3 regions of the Marinobacterium sp. xm-m-312 genome follow, and region 2 is predicted to be linked to each of the others. Evidence: predicted binding sites of a transcription regulator. Region 2 holds the regulator's gene; each other region holds the start of a gene.

Region 1 (7,335 bases), on a different contig from region 2:
TCGTCATCTCCTTACTGTGCCCATACCCAGAATCCGACGGCAAAGTAGTGCACGATCCAGATTGCGATGATGTAAATGGTCCAGTTGCCGAGGCGTGAGATAGCCACAGAGGGCGTGTAGGTCCCCTCTGTTTGACCTGCCTGCCACGCGACCGTGAGAAGGTAAGTACAGGCCATACCACCTACCACCGCGAAGGTCGCAAAGAACAGAATGGTGCTGTACCAATCCATGTTGATTGGGTAGTCCATTGGGTTGTAGCCAGACTCAACGACTAGGGCAAACCAGCGAATGATTTCACGATCAACCGCGACCAGTGCGATCACTACAAAGGCGATCGCCACTAACCAGTAGGCGGTGTAGCCGTTGTTAATTTTGCTGCCAAACAGAGTCGGCACCATCGCTAAAGCGATCAATGCTAGGGCGGTGATGTAGAGCATCGGGTTGGTTAAAAACTCAGTTTGGTTTTCTGGCAGGCTAACCATCCAGAGTGCACCAATAAGAAGCGATACCACAGAGCCTTGTGCAAGCAGTTTGCGCGCTAGACTATGAACAAACTCAAGGTAACCCGAGTCGCTACCAGGACGAACGCTGATGTAGTGGCGGTAGCCGTAAAGCCAAGCGCCGGTCACAGGTGCTGCGAGAGCGATCATAAAGATGAAACGCGCCCAGTTGATGGAGTGTAACTGAGTGCCGCTGGCATCGATTTGACCCTGTGGTGCGTACCACTCCATCCACTGATCAGGGGATAGCATCTGGTTGGTTAAGGTGTGCATGATCAGACCCACAACAATGAATAGCGCGAGCGATAGCATCATGCTGCCGGGGCATTTTGTCTTATTCTGAGTCAGATCTTCATTTTTAAAATAGAAGAGGTAGATCAACAGATAAGCGACTGACAGTATGATGATGAATCCAATGACCCACCAAGCGGACAACACGTTAGAGGTGTACCAGAAAGGATCATAGATCACCTGCACAAACAGCAGAGGCGCAACGCCGATAACCACGGCAACCGACACCGCAATCTTTGCGGTCGATAGCATGGCATTAGCAAGCTGGCGCCAGTAGCTGTCTTGGCTTAATGCACCACGAATAGTCAGTGCTGCACCGCCCAACATAACGTGAACCGCAAACATATGAAGTGCAAAGGTGACGACACCTAACACTAAAAATAGAATCGGATGTGAGGGAACCCCAGCCACATCACGAAGTGCGTATAAAGAGTCTACATTCATCGTGATACTCCTTAGTGAGACTGAGACACAGTGATCGGATTACCCTGATCAGCCGCGACAGCAATAGATTGATCTTTCAACTGACGAATAAAGCTAGCCAAGGCCACGGCTTCATCTTGTTGAAGTGGAATTTGTGGCATGTAGAGCGTTGTGCCACTCGACAGTGCAGCTCTTAGATAGGCCGCAATATCCGACTCGCTAGAGTCGTCACCAAAGTAATTTGTCAGTGGACGAATCCCTGTATCGGTCAGTGAGTGACAGTTTGAACAGGTGTTCAACGCCAGAGCTTGACCAACCGCCTCTTTATTAGAGTCAGTCACCGTGCGGAGCTCCTCGGGAAGGAAGATTAGAGCGTTAGTGAAACCATGCTCTTCAATGGTCGGGATCTCACTGTGAATCCCCAGCCCCGGAACATCTCGACCAATAACCTGGTTAGAGTAGACGTATCCACCTGCTACATAAGGCTTACGAATCGACTCACGCGCCACTTCCTCTGGCCAAAGTCCGAACACCAAAATGACGACCGTCATTACGCCCGCGATGGCTGGTTTTAGCAGTTTAGGTGCGGCCAACGTCGCTGCGAAATAGGCCATGATGCCGCCCATTACAGAGATTAGAGCGGGTGTGAAGTACTCCGGTAGACGATTCTCCATCACCAATTCAGCGGTTGCTGGAATGGTTGATAGGTACCATTTGAATAGACCAAGACCGGCTGCAGTTGCTACCAAACCTAGAATCGCCAAACGACGGACCATCTCTTTGCGGAAATCGATATCTTTAATTGAAGAGGCAACAATGCCACCGACCACAGCTGTCATCGTGAACATAAATGCCGTTCGCATAGCCAATTGCGCAAAGGTGTTGGCGCCGTAGAAACCGTTCAAGTAACCGCCTTCGGTGTACCAGTTTTCATTACCAGGCATCAGCATGAACGACAGAATACCGATAATGATTAGCATGGTGGTGTAAGAGGCTAGGCCAAAGATGATACTGATGCGCAGGTGTGTTTTCTGATCCACCTTATTCACCAAGTAGACGATCATGTAGACACCGATGACCTCGATGACAAAGAAGACCCACTCGGTTGCCCACTTCCAGACAAAGCTATGAATCAGTGCAGAGATACCACGCGGACTGCCGACCGTAGTTGAGAACCAGATGCCTGGTCCGGTAATCGAACCTAAGACATAAGAGAAGACCAAAAGAAACAGGCCGTAACGACGAATGTAGTCGAGAAGCTCTGGGCGGTTCTTACGGTAAGCGACCACCGCAAGGTAAGAGAAGACCAGTGCTGCACCCACAGATGTGTGTGAAAACAGAACGTGTATGGTCGCAATGATACCGATGATCCAACCTGAACCGAGTGTCGGCTCAAACCAGACTGGATAGAGTCCTAGCATCTCCATTGAATAATTCCCCTTGAAGACGATACGTTTTGGGGAGTACCTCCCCGCTCAATGGTCGAGTCATCTCGACCAGCTTGGCGAGCAGTATCTATTCATGCAGTGATCGTCGCATTGAGAATCCGCAACCGGATTTATAGGCTTTTGCGATAAATCAAAAGGGGATGATTAATATCTATATTAGATATTGCTAATTTAATGATTTGTTAATATATTAGAAAAGTCTAATACATTATGGTTTAACTAATTAGGAGATCTCCCATGTTCAGAAGAGACTCAACTCAGCCTTGGCATCCTAGCTTTTTCTTAGCTGCACTTGGCGCTGGCGGTATGTCAGTGGCATTTTTTATGTACCTAATGTGGATGGTTCCGCATAAGGGTTACCCTATGCCAACTTGGGACCACTGGACGAGTGCCTGGAGTGCTGACATTGCCAGTGGTATTCCAATGCCATTGATTATCGTTTTTGCTATTGCCGGTGTCGTTATTTTTGGCTTGTTGCACATTGCGCTGTTGGTTTGGAATATCCGCGAATACAACGCAGTTAAAGGCACTGACGCCCACGAGAAGATTTTGAACTCACCCGCTGAAGTTCAAATGATGGCCTTGCCTCTGACCTTCTCCATGACAGTGAACGTGATGTTTGTATCGGGTGCGCTATTTGTTCCGGGTCTATGGACGATTATTGAGTGGATGTTCCCCGGCGCGCTGATCGCCTTTTTGATCATCGGTTACTACGCGCTAAAAATGTACGGACGTTACTTGGGTCGCATGTTGACGCAGGGGGGTTACCGCAGTGAAGAGCACAACCACCTTTCACCTTTGATGGCGGCCTTTACCTTTTCGATGCTATCGGTCGGCTTTGCGGCGCCTGCAGCGATGTCACACATTCCCGCTGTTATTACAATTGCCGCGGTGTTCTCTTACCTGTTCTTAATCGCCGCAGTGTTGGTTGTTCTGGTCGTTTTGGTGTCGGGCGTCAATGCGATGATGCAGCATGGTCTACAAGAGCAAGCGACGCCAAGTCTTTGGATGTTGGTACCGATTGTGACACTGCTCGGTATTGAGTGGTTACGTATGGAACATGGCATTGCTCACCTAACCGGTGGTGCATTGGATGCTGGCGATAACTTCCAAATGATGACGTTGATGGTTGCCCTGCAAGCCGTGATCTTGATGGTTGGGTACCGTGTCATGAAGTTGAATGGTTACCTAGACAAGTATCTGCACGGAGGTGAGCACAGCCCAGTTGCCTTTGGTCTGGTCTGCCCAGGTGTTGCCTTCTTTGTGCTGAACCTTTTCTGGTGGCACGTTGCGATTGTCGGCAACGGCATTGTCGCTAAGTTTGGCTTAGTCTACTGGTTGGGTATCGGGGTTATGTTCTTGATTCAGGCCGCGACGATTTATGCGATTGTCCGCCTTACAAACAACATGCTTCGCCACCCAGAGTTAGTGGTAGAACCTGCAGTATAAACAGTAGGAGCGATCTCGAAGAGGTCGCGATTAACTGAAAAACCCCATGAAATGTCGTTATTTCATGGGGTTTTTACTTTACGGCTCCGCAATATCAATCAGCTCCTTAAACGTGTTCTCGATAAACTCTTTGCTGACGTTTTGCGTGATAAACACTAATCGTGTTCGCTGATCATCGTTTGGCCAGGCTGGTAGAGGAACGGGTGGGTGAAACAGTTGCTGTACCCCATGAATGACTAGGGGTTCTGCAACGCCTTCAATATTTAGTAGGCCTTTGATACGTAGGATGTTGCTGCCGACTAGACTCATTAATAACTGCATCCAATCTTGAAGCGCTTCTTTGCTAATCGGCTTTTCAACGGTCAGGCAGAAGGATTCGATGTTGTCACCATGACGTTTGGCATGATCATGATCGCAGCCATGCTGATGGCAATCATGGTCATGGTGGTGATCATGTTGTTCAGAATAAGCCTCCTCTTTTAACCAGGCCTCTACATCGGTTAGTTTGCCCTCAGTAGTGAACAATCCTAGGTTGAGCAGCTGATTAGGGTCTGCTTTACCGCTGGCCACCTCAAGCTTACGCGCACTGGGATTGATTTGGGTAAGTCGGCTGATTAACGCCTCTTTTGCCACTTTATCGGTCATATCCCCTTTGGTGAGTAGCAGCAGGTCTGCCAAAGCAGCCTGTTTTACGGACTCTTTATGCTGATCTAAGGTGTGTGACCCCGTAGCCAGATCGACCGTCGTGACAACACCATCTAATTGATAGGCTTCGGCAATCCAGCGATCGGTCATCAGAGTGTGAATGATGGGCGCAGGGTCTGCCAACCCAGTTGTCTCAATGATGATGCGCTTGAATTGTCGACCCTCAGGCTCTGAAATTTGTGCGGTTACTTCGTGAAGCGTGTTGACCAGATCACCCCGCACGGTGCAACACATGCACCCGCTGTCCATCTCCATCAAGACATTCTCGTTGCTCTCAGCCACCAACAGATGATCCAAGGCGATTTCACCAAACTCATTAATGATAACCAGAGTATCTGATAGTTCAGGCTGATTAATTAAGTAATTCAGTAGTGTGGTTTTTCCACTGCCTAAAAAGCCTGTGAGGAGTGTAATAGGGGTTTTCATAACAATGTCTCTCTACAGCTGGTGTAAGGCGTCCTGCGAAGCTCGTTGCTCAAGATCATGTGACACCAGAATAACCAGCTTATGTTGCCAAAGATCTCGTAGCGAATTGACGATGGTGGATTGAAGCTCAGCATCCATTCCAGCGAAGGGCTCATCTAACAGCAGGATGTCAGCCTGTTTCAGAAGCAGACGCGCCAAACCAATGCGTTTTAACTCACCGCCAGATGGCTCCCATTCACCAGGACCAATCCAAGTGTCGAGTTGCTTGGGTAGTGATTCGACCCATTCGCCTAGCTCTACTGTTTGCAGTGCACTGATAATCTCTTCGTCGCTTCGTTGGCCAGTGAAGTCCAGGTTGTGACGCAGTGTAGAGCGAACAATCTGTACTCGTTGAGGTAGATAAGCGATTTGAGATAAGGCGGTACCTTCAACGATCAGGCTGCCCTGCTGTAGCTCAAGTTCGCCAGCAATTAATCGAAGTAGTGTGGTTTTACCGCGGCCACTCTGTCCGGCAATCCAGTTTAAACCTAGCTGATTAAACTCAACAGATCGCGCTTCGAAGACGCTCTGTGCACTCCCCTCATAAGCGTATGAGAGCTCTTTGATTGAGATACCAAAATAGGGCTTTTCTATGCATATAGTGCGTTTTTCTTCGAAGTTTTGCTGATTTTTACTACTTTTGCCTAAGCGACTTAAAGCGCGTTGGCCTAACAGAAGGTGCGAGATGGCTCCATTTGCAGCGGCAAAGACCTCAATGGTTCCGAGAGATAACAGCAGCAACATAAAGATTAATGCGCCGGCCAGTTCACCCGTGAGATAGGCCTGCAGAGCCATGAGCAGTGTTAAGCCGACCAAAGATAAATTAATCAATTGCGATAGAAGGTTGATGAGTTGCTGGCGCTTTAGGGCTTGGAGTTCGAATAGATCCGACTGTCGGCTCTGCTGGCGCAACCTATTGCCCTCATGTTCAAGCTGCTGCGACAGGGTGAGCAGGCGCAAGCTTGAGAAGATACCGCTGGCGCGTGACCAGAGTGCATTTCGACTCAGATGCAGCTCAGACTCGGGCTCCAGAACCGCTTTAGCATAGAGCCAAGGAATTCCGATCAAAGCTAATAGAATTAATGGCAGGCTAGCTATCGCTAGACCGGGTAGAAACAGAGCCGTAACCAGAATAAACCCAAGCGCTGAAAAGAGAGCGGTAATGGCAGGCACGAGCGAATGCAGATGGATCCCTTCAATGTTTTGAATATCCTGCAGCATCTGACTCGCACTGTCGTGTCGATTCATCCGTGCGCTGATGTTTTGGCTGTTGGCTAATCGAGAGAAGATATCTCGTCTTAGTGTCGATATGAGCCTAAAGGTTGCTTCGTGATTGGCCAATCGCTCCCCGTAGCGACCAGCTGTGCGGGCAATGGAGAGACCACGAACGATGGCGCCGGGGGTGAAAAAGTTAAATGCATGAGCGGCGGCTGCCGTCACACCGGCTAAAGCCGCTGCACTGATGAACCAGCCTGATACAGCCAGTAGAGCGATGCCGGCAAATGCAGTGACAATGGATAGGGTTAAGCCGAGTAGAAAGACGCCTCGCTCTGCTAGCAGTAGAGACCAGTAGTGTCGATTCATGCATCTACCTCCGCTTTAGCTAAAGTGAGTCGTTGCGTGAAGTTGAAGCGATTGGTGCGGTGACTGGCCATGATGATCATGCCACCCTGTTCAACATACTGGTTTAGAGCATTCATAAACAATTCGGCGGTATCAACATCTAAGTTCGCTACAGGTTCATCAAGAAGCAATAGTTTAGGTCGATGCAGAAGCGCTCGCGCAATCGAAAGACGTTGTGTCTGACCTCCCGATAGAAAGTGCCCAGAGTCCGTGATGAAGTAGTCCAAACCCTGCGGAAGTTGCTTAACGACGGTTTCTAATTGAGCCGATCCTAGGGCAGCCCAAATGTCATCATCAGAGTAACTCTTACCTAAGCAGAGGTTCTCCCTTAACGATCCATAGATCAGTTCTGGGTGCTGGGTTATGTATCCAATGGTCTGCTGCCAGTGAGGGTTGCTGTAAGGTTCGATTGTTGTTTCGTCAGCAGACAG
Region 2 (7,335 bases):
AAGCAGATCCAAGCATTGGGATTACCTGTTGGCATGCTAACCGGTGATCGCGAAGCGAATGCACAACGCATCGCCTCTGAGTTAGGGATCGATCATGTTGAAGCGCACTTGTCGCCAGAAGATAAGCTAGCTCGTGTAAAGGCGATGCAAAACAACGGTGAACGCATCCTGATGATTGGCGATGGTATCAACGACATTCCCGTTCTGTCCGGTGCGCAGACCTCTATTGCGATGAACGGCGCGACAGACCTTGCCAAAACATCCTCTGATGCTGTGTTGGTCAGCTCTGATCTAAGACGCATCCCTGGCTCCCTTAACATGGCTCGTAAAACACGAAACATCATTCGTCAAAATATTGGCTGGGCTTTGTTATACAACCTAATCGCGCTACCCTTAGCAGCAAGTGGTTTTATTGCCCCCTGGATGGCGGCTATTGGCATGTCCCTTAGCTCGCTGATTGTTGTCGGCAATGCCCTTCGTCTAACCAAACAGCTGTAGGTTTTTATGGAAATCGTCTATTTACTTATCCCTGTCGCGATCATCTTGGTAGCCTTTGCGACCTGGGCTTTCTTCTACAGCGTTAATTCTGGTCAATTTGATGACCTAGAGTCCCCTGCTCATCGCATTCTATACGACGATGATGAAGATATGATTCCTGAAGACGCGCGCGTCAAAAAAGAGCCTGAAGCTCCATCCTCTGAAACACCAAAAGATTGAGCATGCTGCCCGCCTCTCTTAGCTTCACCTCGGCATTCATCATTGGCCTTCTTGGCACAACACACTGCCTAGCCATGTGTGGTGGACTTGCCTCGAGTCTCAGTATAGGTGGAACAGGTCGAGCCAACTCCCTATTAGGTCTGTTTAGCTACAATCTTGGACGTATCGCTAGCTACTGTGCAGCGGGTGCCATTCTTGGTCTGTTAGGTGCAACCCTACAACAGACAGAGATAGCCTTTGCGCTACGCTGGATTGCAGGCCTTCTACTGATCAGCATGGGCCTCTACATCGCACAGTGGTGGTTTGGCCTAACGAAACTGGAACAGGCTGGCTCGCTATTGTGGAAACAGATAGCGCCTCTTCTTAAACCCTTTATGCCTGCCGACACCCCGTTTAAAGCCTTAGTACTGGGCATTGGCTGGGGCTGGCTACCTTGCGGTCTGGTCTACAGCACCTTAATCTGGTCATCGGCCGCCGGTAGCGTTGCAGAGAGCACTCTACTCATGCTGGGCTTTGGCTTGGGCACTTTGCCAGCCATGCTCGCCACTGGGCTACTGGCTAAACAACTACGCGAGCTGGTCGCCCACACATTGGTGCGCAAACTCTCGGGGCTACTGTTGATACTGATGGGCATTTGGACACTGCTAAGCGCGTAGCGGTTGACCCGTATCAACACATAACTCCCTATTATTGCTTAATATTCTGACATCTGAAGATTAAGGAATATTACTGTGCTGCAACAGACCAACATCCAGTGGGATACCGACCTGATTCGCCGTTATGATTTAGCAGGTCCTCGCTACACCTCTTACCCAACCGCACTGCAATTTACTGACACCCCAGACAGTGTCAAAACGCTCTCTAAAGCGATCAGTGAGCGCGACAGTCGTAAGCCTTTATCACTCTATATTCACATCCCCTTCTGTGCGCACGTCTGCTACTACTGCGGATGCAACAAGGTGGTCACAAAAGATCGCTCCCGTGCAGAACCCTACCTTCAGACGCTGTTAAAAGAGATTAAACTGCGTAGCACTGAACTGGGCAGTGACGTTCAAGTGGATCAGCTTCACTGGGGCGGCGGCACACCCACCTTCATTGATGATGAGCAGACCGCTCGTTTAATGCAGGCGCTAAAAGAGGCCTTTAAACTGCGTGATGACGATCAAGGTGACTACGCCATTGAGATCGATCCTCGTGAAATGACTAAAGACCGCTTAAAGCTGCTGCGTGAATTGGGTTTCAACCGCATCAGCATAGGGGTTCAGGATGTTAACGAAGCGGTTCAAATCAAGGTAAACCGCGTGCAATCCCTAGAGATGACAACGGACCTGCTTAAAGAGGCGCGTGAACTGGGCTTTCGCTCAATCAACGTTGATCTAATCTATGGCTTGCCGCTGCAAACTGAAGAGAGCTTTGCCGAGACCTTGGACCGAATTCTAGAGCTACGACCCGATCGTCTCTCGGTATTTAACTATGCTCACCTACCCGAGCGCTTTAAACCACAGCGTCGTATCAATGCCGATGAGTTACCCGACGCGCTCACTAAACTTGCGATTCACCATCAAAGTATTGAGAAGCTGACGGCAGCGGGCTACCGCAACATTGGTATGGATCACTTTGCTCTGCCAGACGACACACTGACACAACACCAAGATGATGGAACGCTGCACCGTAACTTCCAGGGCTATACCACTCACTCACAGTGTGACTTGATTGGTTTGGGCGTCTCATCGATTAGTCAGATTGGCGATTACTACCTACAGAACAGCCCTAACATTGAGCGCTACACGCAAGATATTGAATCTCAGGGCTCAGCATTAACCAAAGAGTACTGCCTCAATGAGGATGACAAAATTCGCAGAGCGGTGATTACCCGCCTGATCTGTGACTTCCAACTCGATTTTGCCGATCAATCCAAAGCGCTCAATATCGACTTTAAAGAGTATTTTGCTAACGAATTAAAACTGCTTGAGCCGATGGCACAGGATGGCCTGATTCATTTAAGAGAGGATGGAATGGATGTCACCGCCGCTGGGCGTTTGTTGATTCGTCGAATCTGCATGACCTTTGATGCCTATATCGATCACTCAGAACAGCGATTTTCTAAAATCATCTAATCCGATTTTGCACAGTAAATTTCACTAAAAGTGGACCGTTAAAAAGTCCACTTTTTTATCTAAATTGACTTGGGTCAATAAAGCGCTTTTGGATATACTGTCAGGCAACTAAGGAGCCCTTATGTCTGACACCAAAAACATCAAACTCGCCAGCATCGGCCAGGTAAGCTGTAACACCTGCAGCTTGAGTACACTCTGCTTGCCTGTCTCTCTAAACGACGAAGAGGCGCTTCGCCTCGACGATATCGTTGATAAGAGCAAACCACTTCACAAGGGCGACTTCCTGTTTAGACAGGGTGAAGAGTTCACGTCACTGTTCGCCATTCGTGCGGGGTCGTTAAAAACTTACTCTGTAAACCCTGAGGGAGAAGAGCAGATCAACGGTTTCTACTTCCCAGGTGAACTGGTTGGCCTAGCCGGATTCGATTCAGGCAGCTACCCAATGTCGGCTAAGATGCTTGAGACGACCACTGTCTGTGAGATCCCTTTCTCACGCTTGGACGATCTGGCAGGTCAAATGCCAGAGCTGCGTCGTTCTGTGATGCGCTCTATGAGCCACGAGATCAGCGATGACCAACAGATGATGATGCTGCTCTCTAAAAAGACGGCTGAACAACGTATCGCAACCTTTATTTTCAAGCTGTCGCAACGTTATGCCCTGCGTGGCTACTCTGCACAATCCTTCCGACTTTCGATGTCACGTAACGAAATAGGCAACTACCTTGGCCTAGCGGTCGAGACGGTCAGTCGAATCTTTACACGCTTCTCTTCACAAGAGCTGATTCGTGTTGAAGGTAAAGAGCTGGAAATTCTTGATCAAGCAGCGCTGCTGGATGCGGCTGGTGAAGCACCCAGCCCAGAGTGCAATCAACACCACGGTTAAATAAGGATCTTTAATGTCTTACGACGAGCACTATGTAAAATCGGTTGTCCGCTCTATTCCAGATTGGCCAGAGCCTGGCATTCTGTTCCGTGATATTACGCCGATTTTTCAAGATCCACGTGCCTCTCGCATGGTCGCAAACGCCTTTATTGATCGTTACATGCAGATGGATATTACCCACATAGCCTGTATCGATGCTCGAGGTTTTCTATTTGGTGCGATTATTGCGCACCAGCTGAACAAGCCTCTGATTTTGGTTCGTAAAAAAGGCAAGTTGCCCGGTGAAACGATTCACCAAGACTATACGCTAGAGTACGGCACAGCCTCCGTGGAGATTCAGAAGGATGCCGTTACCGCTGGCGACAAAGTGGTATTGATCGATGACCTTATTGCCACTGGGGGCACAGCACTGGCGGCCTGCACACTGATCAACGGTCTAGGGGCTAGCGTTGTTTAGGTAGCAGCGCTGATTGACCTGCCAGACCTTAACGGATCACAAAAAATCCAAGACACCGGCGTCCCCGTATACTGCTTACTGGCCTACGACGGTCTCTAATAGAAACCGAGGTTTAGCCACCTCGGTTTTTTTATACCTAGAAACGATAAAAATTTTAAGTTTAATGGAGTTTTAAATGCTTCGACTATCGACCACCCTACTCGCTGCATCACTTATGGCAGCAACTGCACAGGCTGAACAGGTTCAGATTCCTTTTGAGGGTTTAACACTCAACGGCAATCTTGAACTGGCTGCTGATAAATCCTTAGCAGACGGTGTCCTAATGCTGACGCACGGCACCCTGGCTCACAACGAGATGGAGATCATCAGCTACGTGCAGGAACAGATGGTCGATTACGGCATCTCTACTTTAGCCATCAACCTAAGTTATGGATTGGATAACCGCGAATCAGCGATGTACGACTGTACCGTTCCGGCTCAACACACCATGCAGCAAGCACTGGCTGAAATGGATGCTTGGCAGACTTGGCTGGATGGACAGGGCGCAGGCGATCGTTGGGTAATGGGTCACTCACGTGGCGGCAACCAGACGGCTCAATTTGCTGCAGCTAACCAAGATAAGATCAAAGGCCAAGTTCTATTAGCACCTGCAACTTGGGACTACGGCAAGACGTTAGAGGGTTATGGCAAACGCTATGAAACGCCCATCGAGCCGATTCTAGAGAAAGCTAAGGGCATGGACCCTAAAGCGATAATCGATGGCATCAGCGTCATCTACTGTGAGAACAGCGGTGCGTCGGCTGAAGCCGTCCTAAGCTACTACGGCAACTACCCAGAGTACGACACACCCACAGTGTTAAAAGAGACGAACATCCCTACTCTAGTCATCGCAGGCAGCTTGGATACCGTGGTTGCAGATCTTCCTGAAAAGATGGAAAGTATCGACAAAGAGAACATTGAACTAGTAGTCGTTGAGGATGCAGATCACTTCTTCTTAGATCTGTTTGCCGACGAGGCGGTGGAATATGCGGTCGATTTTATCGAAAACCTGTAGCGCACTTCTTCTCAGCTTGGGCCTTATGATAAGCGCCCAAGCCGAGGTAAAGCTTGAGACAGCTACGGATCTTCAGTCGCTTGGTAAAGCGAACCCTAACGAAGTAATTGTTCTGTTGGTCTCTCAGGATGGCTGTGCCTTCTGTGTTACCGTCAAAGAGGATTTCCTAAAACCTCTTTTACAAACGAACGATGCACCCCCTATTCAGGTACTGGATCTGAGCAACCCTACTCCCGTTATCAACTTTGATGGCTCAACGGGCTCGGCTGAACAGGTTGCTAAAAGCTTGGGTGGACGCTTCACCCCGACCATTCTATTTGTCGATGCAAAGGGCGAGACTCGCGCTAAAAAGATCGTCGGTGTGAACACGCCAGAGTTCTACGGTTACTACATCGATGAAGCGATTAAATCGGCTCGTAACAGTTTTTAAGCTCAGAAACTAACCGCAAGCAGAGGGCTCTCTGCTTGCATCCCTTCTATCAGAGCAACATAATAGCGCCCCTTCACCTAATCCGCATTTAGAGGTTTTATGCTCTGGTTTCGTAACGCTATTTGGTACCGTTTTTCTCCCAGTGATTCATTCAATGAAGCCGCACTGATGGAGGCGCTAGAAGCCAGACCCTTCGTACCCTGCAAAGGCGCAGAACCACGTTCAGTGGGTTGGGGTAAAGTGGCGCCAGGTGTCATCGATCTACCGGTACTGACCAGTCACGGCTTTCACCTTATCTCACTGCGAGAAGAGGAGAAGATCCTACCCTCGAGCGTGATCAAAGATCAGCTCAACGAGAAGGTAGAACAGATAGAGGCGACCGAAGATCGTAAGGTCTACCGTAAAGAGAAGGTGCAGCTTAAGGACGAGATCACTCTGACACTGCTACCACGCGCATTTACACGCCGTAAAACCACACGTGCTCTTATTGCGCCTCACCATAAACTACTGATTGTGGAAGGCAGCAGCTTTAAGCGCGCAGAAGAGCTGCTAAGCACACTGCGTGAAGATCTAGGGTCACTATCGGTAAAACTGACCTCGACCGCGCTTCCTGCCAACAAAGTATTCAGCGACTGGCTACTAGAGAACCGTGATCTACCCCGTGCACTTGAACTGGGTGCTGTCACCGAGTTTACCGATCCTCTAGAGACCAGCAGCCAGATCAAGATTAAAGGCCAAAACCTGACAGATAAAGAGATCCAAGCGCACCTTAGCGGAGGCATGTTAGCAGAGCGCCTAGAACTGGTGTGGCGTGATCAATTGCAGTTTGTCATGCACTCGGATCTAACCCTGCACTCGATTAAAATGACGGATCAGTACCAAGAGCAACAGAGCGACCGCGAGCAAGAGGACGAAGCACTGGCACTGGATGCTGATCTAGCCCTGTTGGGCATTGAATTTACCCGCCTACTCCCTGAGCTTTTGGAAGCCCTGGGCGGTGAGGCAGAAGAGGCTTAATTTTGGCAAAGACCTACTCCGTAAAAGAGATCTTCTACACCCTACAAGGCGAAGGCTTTCACGCAGGACGCCCTGCGGTGTTCTGTCGCTTTACCGGTTGTAATCTTTGGAGTGGTCGTGAAGCCGATCGAGTGGCTGCAGTCTGCCAATTCTGTGATACCGATTTCGTGGGTACGGATGGTCAAAACGGCGGCAAGTTCACCTCCGCCGAAGCCCTGGCACAAAGGATCGCTAGCTTCTGGCCAGATCCTAAGCAAGGACAACCCTTTGTCGTCATCACCGGGGGCGAGCCTGCCCTGCAGATGGACAGCGATCTGATCGATGCTCTACATAACCAAGGGTTTGAGATCGCCATTGAGACCAACGGCACCCTACCGCTTCCAAACGGAATCGATTGGGTCTGTGTCAGCCCCAAAGGGAGCTCCGAGATTCTTCTTTTAGAGGGCCACGAGTTGAAGCTGGTCTACCCGCAAAAAGAGCTCAGAGCACAGCCAGAACAGTTCCAAAATCTAAGCTTCGAACACTTCTACATCCAACCCCTGGATGACCAAAACGCGCTTGAAAATCGTGCACGTTGCATCGAATATTGCATGCAAAATCCTCAATGGAAATTAAGCATTCAAACCCACAAAATCCTTGACATCGACTGATCGTTTTTAA
Region 3 (7,335 bases), on a different contig from region 2:
TGTTGGGTAACCAACGCAGGTTCAAACGGTAAGTTTGTCGGCTGTATGGACTTCTCGATCGAAGATGGCCAGATCACCAACATGACTTACAAACAGCTACCTGTTATCTCTGATTGGCTTGAAGCTGACGGTGAGATGGAAGCGTACATCAACCAGATGCGCCAAGGTCGTTACGATGAGAACATCATCGAAGCGCGTAACAAGAAGTGGCAGAACAACCCAATCCGTGTCGGCAAAACCTTCGAAGAGATTCTTCAAGAGAAACTGGCTAAAGCGGATCGTACTCTTTACCGTCGCGGTAACTTCATGGGCACTTGGGACCAAGTTATCTGTAACGCACTTCGTTGGGAGTACAAGGCAGACATCGCACTATCAGCCGGCGTTCGCTGGGGTACCACTACTCTAGAGGGTGAGTGGATCACAATGGAAGATGTCATGAGCCAGTGTGCAACAACCTACTCTGAAACTTACGTTCAAGAGATGACTGGTAAAGCGATCAAAGAGATGCTTGAAGGTGTTGCCGACAACCTATTCGATCCAGATCCATACCTACAATCAGGTGGCGACATGGTTCGCGTGGGTGGTCTTGACTACACCATCGATCCAACCAAACCACTTGGCCAGCGTATCTCTGAAGTACGCCTAGACAACGGTGAAGTGATTGCTGATGACAAGAACTACAGCGTCTCTGGTTGGGCAACTGTTAACCGCACACCAGAGGGTCGACTACTCTGGGATATCATTGCTGACTACCTAAAAGCAGAACGCGATGAGAACATGGTGATCAAACTACCTAAGGTGAACAACCCTAAAGTGGTGGGTGTCTCTGACAACCCAGGTTTCGCTGACTACCCAGGTGATTGGGCATAACAGCCTACCCCATTAAAAAACCCGCCTAGTGCGGGTTTTTTATTGCTATGAGAAACCTGGACAAATAGCAGTTCAGAATATCGCGACCTTTTTAAGATCGCTCCAACAAAAAATTGAAGCAAAAAAAACCCGCCTAAAAAGACGGGTAACGTTCAAGCAACGAAAGGACAATGAAAAGGGTTAACCCTGAAGCATTTTGAAAAGCTCATCTTTCAGTTCAAGACGACGCTTTTTAAGTTCCTCTTCACGACTGGTCGTGGTCGGTTCAACTTCAGCTGCAGCAAGCTCAGCCTGCTTAGTAATTTCGTGGTACTCATCAAACAGACGAGAGAAGTGGTTGTTTGATGTTTTAAGCTCATGAATACGTTCGCGGTACTCTGGAAGTTCATGAACTAGATCGTGGTGTTCTCCGATCATTTTTTACTCCTAATTCCATACAGTGTTGATGGTTCTAATATGCCCTACTCTTCTCCATCGTCCATTGATTGAAATCAATTAAAACGAATCTCTCTGAACAATGGACTTAACAGACGTTTACCTGTACCTTTTTCGATCCTTTTTTGGCGATCAACTACACTTTTAAGATTATGGAAACTCTTTCACTCCAACCTCGCGATTTTGCAAACGGTGACGTTCAACTGCCAGGCTCAAAAAGCCTATCAAACCGAATTCTTCTTCTAGCTGCACTGGCGGAAGGTGAAACCAAGGTAACCAACCTGCTAGACAGCGCAGACGTTACCCACATGCTGAATGCACTAAAAACGTTGGGTGTCTCTTATGAGCTAGCTGATGATCGTCGCTCGTGCGTTGTCACCGGTGTGGCAGGTCCTTTCAAGCAGCAAAGTGCTGAGATGTTCCTGGGCAACGCCGGTACTGCAATGCGCCCACTAACCGCCGCACTGTGCCTTGGTTTAGGTGAGTTCACACTGACCGGTGAACCTCGCATGTACGAGCGTCCTATCGAGGACTTGGTTGATGCTCTGCGTCAAATTGGCGCTGATATTGAGTACCTAAAAGATGAAGGCTACCCGCCACTAAAGATTAACGCTCAACAGCTAAAAGGCGGACGAGTATCGATTCGAGGCAACATCTCGAGCCAATTCTTGACTGCGCTACTGATGGCCGCTCCAATGGCACAGCAGGATCTAGAGATCGTTGTCGATGGCGAGCTGGTCTCTAAGCCTTACATCGATATCACCCTGCACTCGATGAAGCTGTTTGGTGTTGAGGTCGAGAACAACAACTACCAGAGCTTTGTCGTTAGAGCCGGACAGACTTACCAGTCGCCCGGTGAAGTGATGGTTGAAGGTGATGCCTCATCAGCCTCCTACTTCCTAGCTGCAGCGGCTATTGCTGGCGGAACGATTCGCGTCTACGGCGTCGGTTCTGAATCGGTACAAGGCGACAAAGCCTTCGCTGAAGTGCTCGGTAAGATGGGTGCTAAGGTCACTTATGGCCCAACTTGGGTAGAGGTCTCTAAAGGCGAACTGAACGGTGTAGACCTGGATCTGAACGCCATTCCCGATGCTGCAATGACGATTGCCACAACCGCCCTGTTCGCAAAAGGCCCTACAGCCATTCGTAATGTCTACAACTGGCGCGTCAAAGAGACCGATCGCCTAGCCGCAATGGCAACCGAACTGCGTAAAGTGGGTGCGGAAGTGGTGGAAGGCGAAGATTTCATCGAGATTACACCACCAGCCGAAATCCAGAGCGCCGCGATCGATACCTACGACGACCACCGCATGGCCATGTGCTTCTCACTCGCCTCGTTCGGCAACAGCGAGATCATCATCAATGACCCGGGCTGTACCAGCAAAACCTTCCCAGAGTATTTTGATCTGTTTGCTGAGGTTACGAAGTAACCTGCCCTTTAGGTGGTGACTGGCTTTCAGCCTGTCACCTCTACTTTAAAACATTCTACTCGCCTAAAGGCGGCCAGCCTTACTTTTTGGTCAGCAAAAAGTAAGCAAAAACTGACCACGCTCACTCGGCCTGCGGCACGCTCCGTTCAATGATTTTTCACTGAAGTCCAATAGGACACTGCAAACCGTTAATTGCTCCTGCATTAACGGAATACATGCCTTCCATGGCAATAAGTCGGCTCCTGCCTCCGTTGCAGACTTCGGCCATCCCGGCCTCAGCCGATTGAACTCTTAACCGTAAAAAATCATCGTACTCACTCTCGATCGGACGTGGACGATTGGCACGAGATTTGAGTCAGGCACATTGTTGGAGCGGTCTAGAAAAGGCCGCGATAGGTCTTAATGTGAATTTAGCTATTAGCACCGGTGTCTGGCTTTAGCCTGACATCCACTTTCCCAGCGATTTCCAGAAAGGTAGTAAAGCTAACCTGCGGATGACAGGCTGAAGGCCTGTCACCGAAACACTACTTATCGTGCTTTGAACCACCCATACACTTAGGACTCGCCGGGACTAAACCGGACTTTTCGGTCCACTCTGCTTGGGTGTATAGATGCATTGAGAGTGCATGAATGGGGTTTTGCATAAGATCTGACAGCAGGCCAAAAATGGTTTGATGGCGCTGAATTAGGCGTTTACCTTGAAAGTCATCACTAACCGCAACGAGCTTGAAGTGAGTATCCAAACGGTTACCACCGTGCATGTGGCTTTCGTTCTCTAACTCCATGTGAACTAGATTAAGGCCTTCATTGAGAAGGGTTTGGATCTGATCTTCTACTGACACCTTACTGATCCCCTTTCGCTGTTGATTCGGTTTTCACTTCAGCGAGTTTCTTAAATCGGTTTTGAATTTTACGAGTAATGAACCATACCGCACCAATCACCAGTGGGACAGAGACCCCGGTCGCAAGACTCTTATCGAATTCGACACCGGCACCGTGTACCGCATCAATGAGGTACTTCACTAGGCCAACTGCGTAGTAGCTGATCGCAGCAACCGACAGACCCTCTACCGTATGCTGCATCATTAGCTGTATCTTGGATCGACGATCCATGGAGCTCAGTAGCTCTTGGTTCTGGTTCTCAATCGCCATCTCAACTCGGGTACGCATCATATCGGCTGCGCGGTTTACACGACGCGATAGGTCGTCGAGTCGATTGTGCATGGTCTCACAGCCACGCACAGCAGGCGTCAATCTACGGATCAAAAACTCTTTCAAGGTCAGGTGACCAGAGACCTCATCCTCACGCAATTCATCCAATCGTGCCGCCATAACATCATGGTATGAGCGGCTAGCATTGAAACGGAAGGTGGTTCTCGCACGTTCAGCTTCAATATCGGCCGATAGGTTGATGAGCTCTGTCAAAAGCTGACTGTCATCTGAGTTATCACCCGTTGACAGGCGACGCGTCAGATCGGCCATTCGATTATCCATATCAGCAACAACCGGTGACAGCTTACGCGCTTCGCGAAGACCGAGCAGCGCTAACAAACGGTAGGTCTCAACTTCAATTACACGCTGCACCATTCGGCCCATCTGCCCTTTCGACATGCTGTTATTGAAGATTAGGAAACGGCCAAAGTTGTCGCTGTGCGTTCTAAATGTCGTCCAGATTTGTGCTGCACCATTCTGTGGCAGACTGCCGATCATCTGCATATCATCGAGCTGAGAGCGAACATCTTTGGGCTCTGGTAGTTCATCACCCTGAATGTTCTGAATGCGCATATGAAAAGCGGCTACCGCTTTACCTGGGTAGTTACTTAACCAGCCGTCTGGCAGTCGATCCAACGCCGTTGTGAAAAAGGGTTGTGTCGACGCTACCCCTTCACGTGAATCGGTGATGGTCAGTGACGTAAACTCGAGATGCTGCTCCCAACGGATGCGCAGATCGCCCGCTGTGTAGATATTACACGCCTGATCCACTCCGTCGTGTTCGATGTTGAGGGTATCTAGCAAGCGCTGGATGTGCTGACTCTGAATGGCACGCTCCTGTTGGTTTGCCAGCACCGCAATGTGGGTAATACTGGCATCCCCTGAAATGCGCTGGAACGGGCGCGAGTGCAGCTCGTCATAGAGCCAATCACGGTCTTCATGCCATTCCAATCCGTGTTGCTGCTGTGCGACAACCATCAGAGACTCCTTACTCTATATCCAGATTAGCCCGCATCAGGGGCTGATCGCTCAAATCAAAACTCATCAGTTGTAAATCGATGTCAAACCAACTCTTAAAGAGATCAAGCGAGAGCGGTTTGGGCCAAAAATCCTGAAACTCATCCCAGGCAGAGAGTTCGTTCTCAAAGATCGTCAACCAGTGCTGTTCAATCTCTGAGGTGAAATCCTCATCAGAATCGACCTCATCAAAGAGGTAGAGGTTGGCTTCACTGCGCAGCTCCTCTAGTGAAGGAACCGGCTCTTCTGAGCCCGCCAAAAGCCACTCATGAAAAGGAGCCTTGGGTTTAATGCTAATACCCGAGCGGTTGATCAAACGCATAGACTCTCCAATACATAGATTTACTTATAACCATATAACCTGACTATACCGCAGTTGCACAAAGGGAGCACTAGTAGATTTCGCTGAGTGGAAAAGGAACAATAAAAAAGGGGTCTGACCTGGGCCAGTCCCCTTTTCGGGCAATCGATCGCCTCATCTTCGATAAGGTTCCGACACTTAAGTTGTTGGAGCGATCTTAAGAGGCCTCGATTAATACCTGTTGGAGCGGTCTCATTGAGGCCGCGACGCTATTTGTTAAAGCTCCGCCGCTTCCTCTTCTGCCATTACCTTGTAAGGGTGATCAGACGCCAATAGCGCTTTACCAAGATCCGTTGGGAACTCGACATCAATGTCGACCACACGACCGTCACGACAGACGTTAATGATAGTATCCATGCAAGTACTGAGCAGAGAGTACTTCTCATCCGGCGCAGCAATAATGGTTTGGAGACCCAAATCACTCATGAAGCCAAGCGAGGTAACGGTGTTCTCTGAATCCAGCTTGTTGAACGCCTCATCGAATACCGACAGGCTGAAGCCACCCACAGGCTTACCATCACTACCCTCTTTTAGGCGGTAGGTCGCACCCAAGGCGGCCGCCATCGCGACGTAGAACGGTACCTGGTGCTCACCACCGGAACCGGTCTTGATACGCTGCGACAGGGTTGTCTTACGATTGCCGTCAAGATCTTTAACCACCAACTCGAAGTTGTAGAAGTTACGGTAGTCCTGAAGCAGACTGCTCTCGCCTTCATCTTTAAGTACTTCGTGAATTCGTTCTAGAGCATCCTTGTGCTGCGCATTGTCATCAAACTTCATATCAAACAACGAGCCCACATTGGCAGAATCGAGCTGCGTATAGGCCTCAACCAACTCAAGAATGTCTTTCAACTCAGGGTTAGGTGACATCTCAAAGCTGTACATCTCTTTATGGAAAGGACGGTTCTTCAAGTGCGAGTTTAGCTCACGGATCAGATCACGAATCTTATTGATCTGGTCATTCAGATGGGCCACGAAGTCAGAACGGAAAGCAGACTCAGCCTCTAGACGAGCTCGCTCGGCCTTCTCTGTGTACTCTGCCAATTCAGATTCACGGAGTGCCTCAACGGTCTCGTTAACGTAACCCTCGAGATCTTCATGACTGGAGTCTGGTCCAACCTTATCCAACTCATGGTGAGTCAAACCGCCACCGTGGTGACGCGCTTTATACTGTGCAACGGCATCACGGACACCGTTCTTTTTCTTCTCATGCAGAGCCAGTTCAGACTGAGCTTTCTTGGCCGCTTCGAAGATGATGCGTTCCAACTCACCATCACAGCTCTCATCGAGGTAGTCGCGTTTCTCCTGCGCAGACTGAGCGTCGAACTCATTCTTCGCTTCACAGGCTGCACGCGCTTCAGCATGCTCTGTTAGATCGGTCTCTAGCACCTCTAGCTGAGCAGTATCACGGATCAGGCCTGTACGGGCTTTTTGCAGCTTATCCATCAACGCTGCTTGAGTGGACTCGGTCTCTTTCTGCTTAGCCGCCAGATCGGCAATGCGCTGCTGAATACCGGTATCGTCATGGTTACGGAGATCGACAATAGTCTGCTGGTACCCTTCAATCTGATGCGTCAGTTTCTTACGCTGTTCTGTCAAATCAAACAGAGGCTCGTTCACTTGAGACAGACCGCCATCAAGGCTTATTAACGCATCACGTAGCTTCTCTAGAGATTCGTGCTGACGACCTAGCAGTGTGAACTCATTGACCAGCTGATCGACCTGCTTGCCCTGCAGTTCAAGTTGATCACCACGACGACGAATACCCATAATTGGTGTCAGTTCATTAATTGATGTGGTTGAACCTTCGGTCTGCAACATGCAGTCATAGGTCAACGCACGCTCCTGTTTCAAAAGCTCCGCTTCCGTCTCAACCGCCATGACACCGCCCAGTGCGCGATTCATAAATGCGCGGGCATCGTCAGAGTCAGACTCGATAAACTGAGCCAGAGAACCTGGCTTAGTGCGGTGTAACCAGTCACCCGATTTAGTGGTGTTGATGATACGACA

Evidence for each region. The regulator FNR, encoded in region 2, switches genes on or off when oxygen is low (the NO sensors DNR and NnrR bind a similar motif). The targets are predictions, from matches to a motif close to TTGATNTANATCAA.
Region 1: a site for FNR is predicted at 2,783-2,796, ahead of XMM312_RS04835 (cytochrome ubiquinol oxidase subunit I). Genes of this name have one in related genera too.
Region 3: a site for FNR is predicted at 1,352-1,365, ahead of XMM312_RS10055 (YdcH family protein). Genes of this name have one in related genera too.

Annotation. Positions count from the first base shown of each region.
Region 1 is NZ_WBYS01000003.1:110,725-118,059, forward strand. Features, by position in the region: gene XMM312_RS04825 (c-type cytochrome) at 1-1, opposite strand, end outside; gene XMM312_RS04830 (hypothetical protein) at 12-1,235, opposite strand; gene XMM312_RS04835 (cytochrome ubiquinol oxidase subunit I) at 1,247-2,641, opposite strand; gene XMM312_RS04840 (hypothetical protein) at 2,900-4,111, shown strand; gene XMM312_RS04845 (GTP-binding protein) at 4,190-5,242, opposite strand; gene XMM312_RS04850 (amino acid ABC transporter ATP-binding/permease protein) at 5,255-6,865, opposite strand; gene cydD (thiol reductant ABC exporter subunit CydD) at 6,862-7,335, opposite strand, start outside.
Region 2 is NZ_WBYS01000004.1:241,925-249,259, forward strand. Features, by position in the region: gene XMM312_RS06865 (heavy metal translocating P-type ATPase) at 1-498, shown strand, start outside; gene ccoS (cbb3-type cytochrome oxidase assembly protein CcoS) at 505-717, shown strand; gene XMM312_RS06875 (sulfite exporter TauE/SafE family protein) at 720-1,373, shown strand; gene hemN (oxygen-independent coproporphyrinogen III oxidase) at 1,449-2,834, shown strand; gene fnr (fumarate/nitrate reduction transcriptional regulator Fnr) at 2,956-3,717, shown strand; partial or broken gene XMM312_RS06890 (adenine phosphoribosyltransferase) at 3,731-4,273, shown strand; gene XMM312_RS06895 (alpha/beta hydrolase) at 4,350-5,228, shown strand; gene XMM312_RS06900 (thioredoxin fold domain-containing protein) at 5,254-5,658, shown strand; gene XMM312_RS06905 (recombination-associated protein RdgC) at 5,758-6,675, shown strand; gene queE (7-carboxy-7-deazaguanine synthase) at 6,675-7,325, shown strand.
Region 3 is NZ_WBYS01000007.1:113,935-121,269, reverse strand. Features, by position in the region: gene XMM312_RS10060 (5'-nucleotidase C-terminal domain-containing protein) at 1-870, shown strand, start outside; gene XMM312_RS10055 (YdcH family protein) at 1,051-1,287, opposite strand; gene aroA (3-phosphoshikimate 1-carboxyvinyltransferase) at 1,458-2,735, shown strand; gene XMM312_RS10045 (BolA family protein) at 3,260-3,577, opposite strand; gene XMM312_RS10040 (DUF3422 family protein) at 3,579-4,925, opposite strand; gene XMM312_RS10035 (hypothetical protein) at 4,936-5,286, opposite strand; gene XMM312_RS10030 (SbcC/MukB-like Walker B domain-containing protein) at 5,542-7,335, opposite strand, start outside.